One region of the Janthinobacterium sp. 1_2014MBL_MicDiv genome, then DNA from elsewhere that is predicted to be linked to it. Evidence: predicted binding sites of a transcription regulator. Region 1 holds the regulator's gene; the other holds the start of a gene.
The links. Region 1 encodes FNR, which switches genes on or off when oxygen is low (the NO sensors DNR and NnrR bind a similar motif). Its sites were predicted from a motif close to TTGATNNNNATCAA; they were not measured.

Region 1 (4,212 bases):
TTCTGGGTGCTGTTCTACAGCCTGGCCACCTATGGCAACGCGGGCTGGCTGCGCGAGCAGGTGTGCAAATACATGTGCCCCTACGCGCGCTTCCAGAGCGCCATGTTCGACCAGGACACCCTGATCATCACCTATGACGCCAAGCGGGGCGAACCGCGCGGTGCGTTGAGCAAGAAGGCCGGCAACAACGACAAGCTGGGCGACTGCATCGACTGTACCCTGTGCGTGCAGGTGTGTCCGACCGGCATCGATATCCGCAACGGCCTGCAGTATGAATGCATCGGCTGCGCCGCCTGCGTCGATGCCTGCAACAGCGTGATGGACAAGGTCGACCGGCCACGCGGACTGGTACGCTACAGTACCGACCATGCGATGGAAAACAACTTCGACTCGAAGCAGATCCGCCAGCGCGCCATGCGCCCGCGCGTGCTGATCTACACCTCCATCCTGGCCCTGATCATCATCGCCGTGTGTACCTCGCTGGCCCTGCGCACGCCGCTGAAGATGGACGTCATCCGCGACCGCGGCTCGATGGGGCGCGAAGTGGAAGATGGCATGATCGAGAACGTCTACCGCCTGCAGATCATGAACACTTCGGAGCAAAGCCAGAGCTTCAGGATCAGCGTTGCCGGCTTGCCGGGCCTGACCTTGCTGACGCGCGATGAAGTGACCTTGCAGGCAACGGAAACGCTGGGCTGGCCGATCCGCCTGCGCGTGCCGCACGGCGTGGGAGAGAAGGGCTCGAACAAGATCACGATCGAGCTGCAGTCGCTGGACGACCCGTCGCTGCACGTGCGCGAAAGCGCCGTGTTCATCGTGCCACGTTAAGCAGGAAAGGCGGCAGGAATCCCCGTGTTCTTGCCGCCGTCACAAGGAGAAAACAATGTCCGACAGTCTGAAACTGCAAGCCCCCGCCGCGCCCTGGTACAAGCACCGCTGGCCATGGCTGCTGATGATCGGTCCCGGGCTGTCCGTCGTCGTCGGCAGCTTCATGGGCTATATCGCGTTTACGCAACCCGACGCGCTGGTGGTGGGCGACTATTACAAGCAGGGCAAGGCCATCAACCAGGACTTGCGGCGCGATACGGCCGCCAGCAACCTGGCCATGTCGACCAGCCTGGCGTACGACGTGGCGCAAGCACGCCTGACGGGTTCCGTGCACAGCTTCGGCAAGGCTTACCAGGCGCCGCTGCAGCTGCACCTGGCGCACGCGACCTTGCCGGAAAAGGATATCAAGCTGCTGGTGCAGCCCGACGCCATGGGCAACTTCTCGGTGGCGCTGCCGATGCTCGAGCGCAGCCGCTGGCAGGTGCTGGTGGAAAACAATACGCGCGAGTGGCGCCTGTCGGGCATCTGGACCTGGCCCGCGCAGCGCAGCATCGCGCTGCATGCGGACGAGGAACTGTAAGGCACTGCGCCGGGGAAAACCGTGGCGGGCGCCAGTGATGGGCGGCCGAGCAGCGCAGCTGTGCCGGTGTACAGCGCGCAGCGCAAGCCACAAAGCGCGACGCGCAGCAGGTTTTGACAGTGCCGTTATTTGCAGGTGTCGGTGCCGGCCGTAATGGCTTTTAATTTTGCCGGCTGCAGGATCTCGATCTCGCGGTTCGACACGCGCAGCCAGCCTTCCTTCTTGAACTTCGACAGCAAGCGGCTGACGCTCTCGATGGTCAGGCCCAGGTAGTTGCCGATTTCCTCGCGCGACATGCGCAACTGGAAGTTGCTGCCCGAATAGCCGCGCGCCTCGTAGCGCGACGCCAGGTTGACGATGAAGGCGGCAAAACGCTGCGTCGCCTGCATATTGCCCAGCAACAGCATCACGCTTTGCTCGCGCGTGATTTCCTGGCTCATCATGCGGTGGAAATGGCGCAGCAGGGTGGGCATATTGCCCAGCAATTGTTCCAGGCTGGAAAACGGGATTTCACACACTTCGCTGTCTTCCAGCGCCACGGCATTGCAGTGGTGGCGGTCGGCGCTGATGGCGTCCATGCCCAGCAGTTCGCCAGCCATCTGGAAGCCCGTCACCTGCTCTTCGCCGCCCGGATTGATCTGGTAAGTCTTGAAGTGGCCCAGGCGGATCGCGTACAGGTTCTGGAACGAGTCGCCGATGCGGAACAGCGAGGCGCCGCGCGCGACCTTGCGGCGACGGCCGATAATCTGGTCCAGCCTGTCCATGTCGCCCACGTCGAGGCCCATCGGCAGGCACAATTGATGCATGCTGCACGTCGAGCAGCGCGCACGCAACGCTTCCACGTTCACGGCGGGCAAGGCTGGAGAGAGTAGCGCTTCTGTCATGTCATTACCTTTTTGAAAATGCAATAACAAGTTTACTGCATAGCGCGCTTGCCTGTGCCATTTTCCCCGTCATTCACGCTAATTTCGCTGAATAAACGACGTCCTGCATTTAATTTTATGGCAACATCGTCAATTGCTGCTTTGACGGCGGGAATTTACGCGGCCGGCGCTTGCCAAGTTGCTGTATTGATAGGAAAATTCCTGACAGCATTATCTGCCGCCTGTCCCTTCGGGGACTGAAAAGGAAATCATGAAGCCTCTCGGCATTAAAGCAAAAGTCGCGCTGGCCACCAGCCTGACCTCGATCGCCATGATCGCCCTGGTCACCATGATCCAGGTCAAGCACATGCGCGACGATTTCACGCAAGTGCTGCTGGTCCAGCAAACGGCCCTGATCGAGCGCACGGCCGAAGAGCTCGACGACAAGTTGGCGATGCTGCTCGACATCATCACCCAGACGGCGCGCCACCAGCCGCCCGCCCTCATGGCCGACGCCGGCGCATTGCGCGAGTACTACACGCAGCGCGCCATGCTGGCCCTGTTCGACGACGTGCTGGTGCTCGACACGCAGGGCAAGGTGGTGGCCAACGTGCCCGAGGTGCCGGGACGCAACGGCACCGACGTGACGGACCGCGATTACTTCCATACCGTCATGCGCACGAAACAGGCGATGATCACGCAACCGATGCTGGGCAAGACCAGCCACTTGCCCATCGTGCAGATGGTCGCGCCCGTGCTGGACAAGAACGGCGCCGTGGCCGGCATCGTGATCGGCGTGCTGCGCCTGTACAAGGACAATATGCTGGGCCACCTGCGCACGGCCAAGGTGGGCAAGAGCGGCTATTACTTCATCCTCACGCGCGAAGCCGTGCCGCGCTACGTGCTGTACCCCGATACCAGCCGCCTGCTGCAGCCGCGCGCGCCGAACGCCAACCAGACCACCACGCAGCTGCTGAAAGAAGACGGCGAAGGCAGCATGGTCAGCACCAACAGCCGCGGCATCACGGCCGTCAACAGCTTCAAGCGATTGAAATCCGTGAACTGGCTGCTGGCCGCCTCGTTGCCCGTGGCCGACGCGTTCGAGCCGTTCAACGGCGTACTGTCACGGCTGGTACTCTGGAGCATCTGCGCCTCGCTGCTGGCCGCGGCCGTGCTGGGCTGGGTCACCGTGCGCCTGCTGTCGCCGCTGGTGCGCCTGCGCGACACCCTGCTGTCGCTGCGCGCCTCGGGCAACCGCTTCACCCCCGTGCCGGTGCAGCAGCGCGACGAGATCGGCGAGCTGACGGAAGCGTTCAACGGCCTGATGGGCGAGCGCGACCGGCTGCAGCACGAGCTCGAGGCGCGCGCGGCGGAGCTGGAGCAGGAGCGCGACCGGGCCGAGGCGGCCAACCGCGCGAAGAGCGATTTCGTGGCCAACATGAGCCATGAAATCCGCACACCGCTCAATGCCGTGCTGGGCATGGTGTATTTGCTCGGCAATACCAAGCTCAACACCGAGCAGCGCAAGTACCTGACCATGGTACGCGTGGCGGGCCAGTCGTTATTGGGCATCCTCAACGATGTGCTCGATTTTTCCAAGATCGAGGCGCGCCGCATGGATCTGTCTCCCGTCGAGTTCGACCTCGATGAAGTCATGAATACCCTCGCCACGACGATGACCATGAATGCCGGCGAGAAAGAACTCGAGCTGGCCATCGCCGTCGAACCCGACGTGCCGCGCCGCCTCGTCGGCGACGCCCAGCGGCTGCAGCAAATCCTCGTCAACCTGGCCGGCAATGCCATCAAGTTTACCGAGAGCGGCGAAGTGGTGGTGGCCGTCAGCCTGGCCGAAAGCAGGAACGAGCGGGCCTGGCTGCGCTTCGAAGTGCGCGACACGGGCATCGGCATGACGGCCCAGCAGCAGGCCCAGCTGTTTACGGC
Region 2 (4,212 bases), 3.2 Mb from region 1:
ACGCGCAGCGGCTCGATGCGCGGCGCCTGGCGCAGTTGCAAAAATCGCCGTACACCGTGTTCCAGCTGGACGCGACGGCGTATCCGGGCAGCAGCGGCAGCCCGCTGTTCGATCCCGAGACGGGACTCGTTTATGGCATCGTCAACATGGTCTACGTGAAAGGCTTGAAAGAAACGGCCATCAGCGCGCCCAGCGGCATCACCTACGCGATACCGGGCAACCACATGCAGGCGATCCTGCTGAAAAATAAATGAATTTCAGTTACGTCCCTGCCGCAGGCGGTCGGTAATACCAGGCTCATCCCATGTTGGAAAAAAAAAGGGGTAAAACGACCGTTCTCCCCCATGTTGTTCCATCAGGCCGCCATATTTGCGGATCTGCGCTCCCATGTAATCGAGGTCGAGCCGCAGCAGCACGGCCGGCGCCCCCACGCGCGTGCATTCGCGCTCGCCGCCGAAGTCCTTGAAGCCGAGCATGCGCTTGTAAAACACCACGTGACGCGGGTTGACTTCGATCACGTAATCCGTAAAGCCGTGGATATTGTGGGCATAGATATAAGAAATATGAATCAGCGCGGCAAAGACGCGCTTGCTGACGCCCTTGTCGATGGCCAGGCGCGACGGCTCGCACAGGCGGCGCCCCTCTTCGCGCAGCACGTCGAGCTTGTCGCGGAAGTTTTCATCGGCGGGCAAGCCCGTCTCGTCATTGTCCAGGCACAGGGTCATGGTGCCGACCGTCGTGCCGGCCGTTTCCGCGAACAGGGTGATCTTGTTCAGCGCATGCGTGATGCCAGGGTCGACCGCATAACCGCGCCAGCCGTACATCTTGCGGATCAGCAGGCTGGCCGCTTCGCGGCGGCCGCGCGAATTGGCCATGCGGATATGGAAGCGCTGCAGGTCGAGCTCGTGCTCCATGGCCGGGTCGATCTTGCCTTCGCCCACCACCAGGTCGCTGAATTCGCCCGGCGTGTCGAAGGAAATAATAGGTTCATCTTCAAAGCTCATCTTGTCCTCGCGTTCATCGGCCGCCCGTCGAGACGGACTGAAGCCAATGCCTTGTGACAAGTAGAGAACTGGAGAAGTTCCCGCTTCCGCTGAAAAAAACAGAAGAAAGTGCGTATTCAATAGCAAAATTACATGATTAAATTTGCCCGCGAGTACAAATTTATAAATAAAAGTGCTGTTTTGACAGCACTGTTAATGTTTTAAAAAAAGCTCTCCGGTATCAGCAACACGTCGCCCGGACGCATCATGACGTTCGCCGAAATATCGCCATTCTTCAATAGATCGTCGAGCCGCACGCGCAGCTGCTGCTGGCTGCCATCGCGCAGGCGGATGATGCTGGCCTTGTTGCCCGCGGCGAAATCGGTGATGCCGCCGACGGCGATCAGCACGTCCATCAGCGACATGCCGAGCCGGTATGGCAGCGCCTGCGGCTTGGCCGCCTCGCCGATGACGCGGATCTGCTCGCCATACGGCCCCGAGAAGTTGGTGACGATGACGGTCACCACCGGTTGCTGGATGAACTTGCTCAACGCCTGCTCGATGTCGCGCGCCAGCTGGGTCGACGTCTTGCCGCTCGCTTCCAGGTCTTCCACCAGCGGCGTGGTGATCTTGCCGTCGGGCCGCACGGCCACCGTCAGCGACACTTCCGGGTTGCGCCAGACGATGATGTTGACGGAATCGCCCGGCCCGATCAGGTAGTCGTGCTGGGGCGCGCTGTCGTCGGCGGGCGCCAGCGGATGACGCGTGCCGCAGGCGCCCAGCAGGCCGCCCGCCGCCAGGGCCAGCGCGCGCAGGACTAAGGTACGGCGGAACAGATTCATGCTGGGCCTCTTCGAGTCGATGGCGCACCAGGTGGCGCACCAAGCCGCCGGCCGCGCAGAAGCAGCCTGGGCCGCGAACTCCTATGATTATTAAAACGCGGCAAGGGAACCTTGAGGCGTATCAAGAAGCAATCATCTTGGGAAATCTTGCCCGGCAACGGTCCTATACTTTGCTTACTCGACAAGCATTTGCCGCATCGGGCTGCCGTTTCCACGCCGCCGGCCCCGCTATTGCGCAGCATCGTCACCGGAAGGAAGCGACATGGAGCAATTGATACAGCAACTGCTGTCCAGCCTGAAGGGCATCTGGAAATACCGCTGGCATGCCGTGCTCGTCGCCTGGCTGGTGAGCATCGCCGGCTTCATCAAGGTCATCACCCTGCCCGACGATTACCAGACCCGGGCGCGCGTGTTTGTCGATACGCAAACCATCCTCAAGCCGCTGATGGCCGGCATGACCAGCGTGCCGAACACGGAGCAGCAGGTGGCCATCATGAGCCGCACCCTGCTCAGCCGTCCCAACGTGGAGCGCGTCATGCGCATGGTCGACCTCGACCTCGACTCGAAGACCGTGCGCGAACATGAGGCCCAGCTCGATGACCTGATGAGCCGCATCAAGATCAGCGGCACGAATGCCTACGATATCTACACCATCAGCTACAACGGGCGCGACCCGAAGCTGGTGCGCGACGTCGTGCAAAGCCTGCTGACCATCTTTGTCGAAGGCAGTTTCCAGGGGAAAAAAGGCGATTCGCAGAAAGCCGTGCAATTCATCGACGAGCAGATCAAGAATTACGAGGACAAGCTGAGCGCGGCGGAAAACCTCGTGAAGGAATTCAAGATCCGCAACAACCTGCTGCTGCCGCGCCAGGGCATCGACTATGGCAGCCAGCTGCTGATGTCGTCCGATAGCCTGAACAATGCCAAGCTGGAACTGGTCGAGGCGGAACAGTCGCGCAAGGCCATCCTCAGCCAGATCGAAGGCGACGAACCGGTGCTCGACCTTGAACCGAACGCGGCCGCCATCACGAATCCCGAACTCGACGAGCGCATCGCCTCGCTCAACAAGAACCTCGACAGCCTGCGCATGCAGTTTACAGAATTGCATCCCGATATTATTTCCTCGAAGCGCCTGGTGGCCCAGCTGGAAGAACGCAAGATCGAGGAAAGCAAGCTGAAGGCGGCGTCCGGCGATCCGGGCAAGAATTACAGCCCCATGCTGCAGCAGCTGAAAGTGGCGCTGACGGACGCCGACGCCAAGGTGGCCGCCATCAAGGCCCGCGTGCAGGAATACAGCGCGCGCAACGAGCGGCTGCTGGCGCAAAGCAATGCCGTGCCCGAGGTGGAATCGCAGCTGGCGCAGCTCAACCGCGACTACATCATCAACAAGGAAAACTATGAAAAGCTGATCGGCCGGCGCGAAGCGGCCAAGCTGTCGGGCGAACTCAGTTCCACCACCGACATGATGGCCTTCAAGATCATCGACCCGCCCACCGTGCAGTACGCGCCCGTCGGCCCGAACCGCCCACTGCTGTTCAGCGCGGCGCTGGGCGCGGCCCTGGTGGCCGGCATCGCCACGGCCCTCCTGATCAGCCAGGTGCGCCCCACCTTCCTCAGTCCGGCCGAACTGCGCGAAGCGACGGGCTTGAGCGTGCTGGGCACCGTGTCGATGAACTGGACGCCGCTGCAGCAGGTGCGCCGCCGGCGCGCCCGCTATGGCTTCGGCGCCTGCCTCGGCAGCCTGTTCATGCTGTACGGCGTGGTCATGACGGCCGCGCTGCTGAAATTCTAAGCCAGGGCCTGGCCCGGGGAGCAAGCATGCATAGCAACGGCAAGGAAGAACCGAACATGGGGCGCGTGGACGAGGCCGGCGTGCCGCCTGGCGCCGATGGTGCGTCCGAAGCGGCGGCGCAGCTATCGCCGCGCTACCGCACCCTGAACCTGGCCCGGCTGCAGGAACAGGGCATGCTCACGCACGACGGCGGACGCAGTTCCGTGGCCGAGGATTTCCGCATCATCAAGCGCCCGCTGCTGCGCCAGGCGCGCGCCGGCGGCGCCGAGGCCATCCGCCACGGCAACCTGATCGTCGTCACCAGCGCCATGCCCGGCGAAGGCAAGACCTACTGCGCCGTCAACCTGGCCATGAGCATCGCCATGGAGATGGATATCACGGTGCTGCTGGTGGACGCCGACGTGGCGCGCCCGTCCGTGCTGAAAGTGCTGGGCCTGGCGCCGGAACCGGGGCTGATGGACGTGCTGCTCGACGAGCAGCTGGAAATGGCGGACGTCATCCTGAAGACGAATGTCGCCAACCTGAGCATCCTGCCGGCCGGGCGCAGCAACCGGCACGCGACGGAATTGCTGGCCAGCCGCGCCATGAGCCGCTT

Region 2: YQ44_RS12670 (XrtA system polysaccharide chain length determinant) is a predicted target of FNR. The motif match lies at 1,937-1,950, and genes of this name have one in related genera.

The regions. Positions count from the first base shown of each region.
Region 1 covers NZ_CP011319.1:6,170,241-6,174,452, reverse strand. The annotation lists gene ccoG (cytochrome c oxidase accessory protein CcoG) at 1-828, shown strand, start outside; gene YQ44_RS26815 (FixH family protein) at 884-1,408, shown strand; gene fnr (fumarate/nitrate reduction transcriptional regulator Fnr) at 1,534-2,292, opposite strand; gene YQ44_RS26805 (response regulator) at 2,543-4,212, shown strand, end outside.
Region 2 covers NZ_CP011319.1:2,887,948-2,892,159, forward strand. The annotation lists gene YQ44_RS12655 (S1 family peptidase) at 1-254, shown strand, start outside; gene YQ44_RS12660 (N-acyl amino acid synthase FeeM domain-containing protein) at 258-1,004, opposite strand; gene YQ44_RS12665 (XrtA/PEP-CTERM system exopolysaccharide export protein) at 1,205-1,825, opposite strand; gene YQ44_RS12670 (XrtA system polysaccharide chain length determinant) at 2,088-3,617, shown strand; gene YQ44_RS12675 (XrtA-associated tyrosine autokinase) at 3,644-4,212, shown strand, end outside.